One region of the Streptomyces tirandamycinicus genome, then DNA from elsewhere that is predicted to be linked to it. Evidence: riboswitches for the same ligand, from Rfam matches in the RefSeq annotation. Region 1 holds a riboswitch; the other holds the start of a gene.
The links. A riboswitch is a leader RNA that binds a small molecule or an ion and turns the genes downstream of it on or off. The one in region 1 is predicted to bind cobalamin.
Positions count from the first base shown of each region.

Region 2: another riboswitch for cobalamin. It lies ahead of metE (5-methyltetrahydropteroyltriglutamate--homocysteine S-methyltransferase); the one in region 1 lies ahead of DDW44_RS12735 (hypothetical protein).

Region 1 is NZ_CP029188.1:2,889,393-2,891,584, forward strand. Features, by position in the region: gene DDW44_RS12730 (ABC transporter substrate-binding protein) at 1-664, opposite strand, end outside; gene DDW44_RS12735 (hypothetical protein) at 927-1,316, opposite strand; cobalamin riboswitch at 1,361-1,542, opposite strand; gene DDW44_RS12740 (cold-shock protein) at 1,931-2,155, shown strand.
Region 2 is NZ_CP029188.1:5,837,419-5,839,610, reverse strand. Features, by position in the region: gene DDW44_RS25480 (3-hydroxybutyryl-CoA dehydrogenase) at 1-658, shown strand, start outside; cobalamin riboswitch at 905-1,125, shown strand; gene metE (5-methyltetrahydropteroyltriglutamate--homocysteine S-methyltransferase) at 1,314-2,192, shown strand, end outside.

The sequences.
Region 1 (2,192 bases):
TGAAGGCGGTCTTGTCGCCGCTGTCGTACACGAAGATCTTGGCCGGGGTGACTCCGGCGAGCTTGCCCTCGACCTCGTCCAGCGTGCCGTGGAGCTTCTTCAGCTCCTGATCGGCTCGTTCCGGCACACCGAAGATCCTGGCCACGTTCCGGATCTCCTGGTCCATCGTGGCCATCGTCACAGGCCCTCTCGGGCACTCCTCGATGTTGAGGTAGGAGTTGATCCCGGCCTTGGACAGGGCTTCGCGGCTGCGGCCCTCCTTCTCGTCGAAGGTGCTGGCGAAACCGCCGTAGGCGAAGTCCGGTTCGGCGGTCAGCAGCGTCTCGAAGGAGGGGTACTCCTTCGCCAGCACCTTGATCCCGTCGTAGGCGCCCTGGTACCGGGGGAGGATCTTGTCGTCGAGGTAGGCCGTGCCGACCATCGACTTCTGCAGTCCCAGCGCCAGCATGACCTCGGTCGCGTGCTGGTTGAGCGACACCGCGCGCTGCGGCGGCCGCTGATAGGTCGTCTTCACACCGCAGTTGGACACCGTGACCGGGAAGCCCTCGGCGGCGGGCTCCGCCCGCGCGGCGTCGTCGCGGGCGGCGGTGCCACCGCAACCGGAGAGCAGCAGGGCCGCTGCGGCCACGGCCGGCAGCAGGAATATCGGGCGCTTGCGCATCATCTGGTGGGTCCTCTCACCGCGGGTTGGAACCGGAACGGTCCGGATAGTGCTCCGGAGGACGGCCGGATTCGGGAAAGCGGGTCGGGTTCGGGAAGGCGCGTGGGGTTCGGGAAGGCAGGTCGGGTCGGGGAAGGCAGGTCGGGTCGGGTCGCGGAGGGTCGGCGGGAGTCGGGACGGCGTGCCGGGTCGCGGAAGGCGCACGGGAAGTCAGCCGGTCATGCGAGGTGGCCGGAGGGACCGGGGGGCTTGAGGGGCCGCCGGGTCAGCCCGTGTCACGGAGCGGCGTGGCCCGGGCACGCCGCGGCGGGGTGAAGGCGTACAGGTCGAGGATGTCCGTGAGCGCGGCGACGCCCGGCCCGCCCGCCCGTACCCAGGCGGCGATGTCCTCGGTCGCGGCGGGGTCGTTGACGAGGCCGAACCAGACCGGCCGGCCGCCGGCGGCGCGTCCCTCGGACGACGGCTGCACCACGATCACGTTCGCCTGGTCGCACACGTCGAGACAGTCGGTGATCCGGACCGGGGCGTCCTCGGCGAGACGCGCGGTCTGCTCACCGTGATCGACGCCGGACACCTTGGGGCTGCCGCAGCAGCAGTCCCGGCACACCACGACCCGGCACGGCACCGAACCGTCGCGCGACGCCTCCATGGGCATCACGACGAGCCCTCCTCTCCGGGGAGATCCGCCCCAGTCGTATCGAGGAGGCGACCGCGTGAGTCTCCTGGCTCTCGGGTCAGTGCTCGTCCCGGCCTTCCCACCCGCGCACGGGCAGTGGTCTGTTCGGGATCCGCTCGCCGATCACAGTGGCGGGACCGCGCCGGATTCACACCGGCTTCCTCGTTCCGCCGTCGCCTTTGTCGCGGACATCATCGCAGAAGGACGCGTCCCGTCATACGCCCGCGTCGGACCGGCCACGAACATCCGCAGCACACGACCAGCGCTCGCGGGCGATGCGCGCGACACCGACGGCCCGCGCAACCCCCTGGACAAGAGGACCCTCCGCGGGCGCGAGGCAGGGCCTCCGTGGTCGCGAGACAGAGCCTCCATGGTCACGAGACAGGGGACGCATCGGCCGGTTCGGGCGGGCGTCTCGGTGGAACGGCGTCGAGAAAGCAGTACGCGCCGGTGTCCGGGACCGGGACGATGCCGCCCGGTTCCCGCCGCGGCAGTGCCGTTCGGGTGCCGGCAGCCCGCCGGAGAAGCAGGCCGGTCCTGCGGCGTCCTGCCGCCGGGGCGGCAACCCGCCGACGGGCCCGTAGGGTACGCCCATGGTGATCGCGACGGTCCGTGAGTGGCGCGACGAGGAAGGGTGGGGTGTCCTTGATTCCGACGAGACTCCCGGCGGGTGCTGGGGCCACTACTCCCACATCCAGATGGCGGGCTTCCGCACGCTGTCACCGGGGCAGTTGGTGGATCTCCAGTGGGAAGCTCCCGGTTTCCCACAGGACGGGTACGACTACCGCGCGCTGAACATCGTGCCCCGGCCCGCGTGACCGCAACGACCCCCTGACCGCAACGCCATCTGACCGC
Region 2 (2,192 bases), 2.9 Mb from region 1:
CAGGCTGGTCTTCACCGGGAACCTCGAGGACCTGGCCGACCGGCAGCTGGTCGTCGAGGCCGTCGTGGAGAACCCCGACGCCAAGACCGGGGTCTTCGCCGCCCTCGACAAGATCGTCGAAGACCCGGAGGCGATCCTCGCCAGCAACACCTCCTCCCTGCCCGTGATGCGCCTCGGTATGGCCACCGGCCGCGCCGACCGGGTGGTGGGACTGCACTTCTTCAACCCGGTGCCCGTGCTGCCGCTGGTGGAGGTCGTCACCTCGCTGCACACGTCGGCGGAAACCGCCGCGGCGGTCGAGGACTTCGCCGCGCGCCTGCTGGGCAAGACCGTGATCCGGTCGCAGGACCGGGCCGGCTTCGTGGTCAACGCCCTGCTCGTGCCGTACCTCCTGTCCGCGATCCGGATGGCGGAGTCGGGATTCGCCTCCGCCGCCGGCATCGACGCCGGCATGGAACTGGGCTGCGCCCACCCCATGGGCCCGCTGAAGCTCGCGGACCTGATCGGCCTGGACACCGTGGCCTCCATCGCGGAGTCCCTGTACGACGAGTTCAAGGAGCCGCTGTACGCCCCGCCGCCGCTGCTGCAGCGGATGGTCGAGGCCGGGCTGCTGGGCCGGAAGACCGGCCGCGGATTCCACACGTACGACCGCGGCTGAGGGGCCGCGACGGCGGCGGGAACCGAACCACCGGGCCGAGGAGCCCGGTCGGCCCGGGCTGAGGGGCCCGGGCCCCACCCCACCGGACGAGGGAGCCGGGGGGAGCAACAGGGGAGGGGGCGGGGAGCGCGATGCGCGCTCCCCGCCCTTCGGCCGCTCCGAGCACCGCGGACCGCGTCCCGCCTCACCACCGACCTCACCATCCGAAGGACGGACGGTGCTGTCCGCGGGGCCGGTGCGCGCCGTAGGCTGGCCCGTGCAGCTGGTTCGCCCCGCCCGCCAGGCGGGCTGCGTCGTAAGAGGGAACCCGGTGGGAATCCGGGACTGCCCCGCAGCGGTGAGCGGGAACGACCGCCGTCACACGCACTGGACCCGCCCGGGTCCGGGAAGCGACGGCCAGTAGGTGCCCTCCTTCGTGGAGTGGCGTGCCCGTGAGTCCGAAGACCTGCCCGTTGCCCGTGCGCGGACCACCGTGCGCGGACATCCCGGTGACCTCGAGGGCGGGTCGGCGGCGCCCTCGGACGTGGTCCGGGGGAGTTCAGACCAGACGGACGACCGCGCCCGCCACGCGGGGCCGCTCCGCCCGGTCCGCCACCTTCGCGCGCTCGTCCCCTTCTCCGGGACCTCAGGGAATCATCTCGCGAAGGAGATCTCCGTGACCGACAAGTCCGCAGCCGCGGCAGCACGGGCCACCGTGTTCGGCTACCCCCGTCAGGGCCCGAACCGGGAGCTGAAGAAGGCGATCGAGGGGTACTGGAAGGGCCGCGTCACCGCCGGCGCCCTTCGGACCACGGCCGCCGGCCTGCGCCGTGCGAACTGGCGGCTGCTCGCCGACGCCGGCGTGCACGAGGTGCCCACCGGGGACTTCTCGTACTACGACCACGTCCTCGACACCACGGTCATGGTCGGCGCGATCCCCGCCCGCCACCGGGCGGCCGTCGACGCCGACGCCCTCGACGGCTACTTCGCCATGGCGCGGGGCACCCGGGACGTGGCGCCGCTGGAGATGACGAAGTGGTTCGACACCAACTACCACTACCTGGTGCCCGAGCTGGGACCGGACACCATGTTCGCGGCAGACTCCGGCAAGCAGGTCGGCGAGCTGGGTGAGGCGCTCGCGCTCGGCCTCAGCGCCCGGCCCGTCCTGGTCGGCCCGGTCACCTACCTGCTCCTGGCCAAGCCCGCCCCGGGCGTGGCCGCCGGCTTCGACCCGCTCACCCTGCTGGACCGCCTGCTGCCCGTGTACGGGGAGATTCTGGCCGACCTGAGGGCGGCGGGAGCCGAGTGGGTGCAGCTCGACGAACCGGCCCTGGTGCAGGACCGCACCCCAGCCGAACTCGACGCGGCCGCCCGCGCCTACGCGTACCTCGGCGGGCTCCGCGACCGGCCGAAGCTGCTCGTCGCCTCCTACTTCGACCGGCTCGGCGACGCCCTGCCGGTGCTCGCCAAGGCCCCCGTCGACGGGCTCGCCCTCGACTTCACCGAGGCCGCCGCCGCCAACCTCGAAGCACTCGCGGCCGCCGGGGGCCTGCCC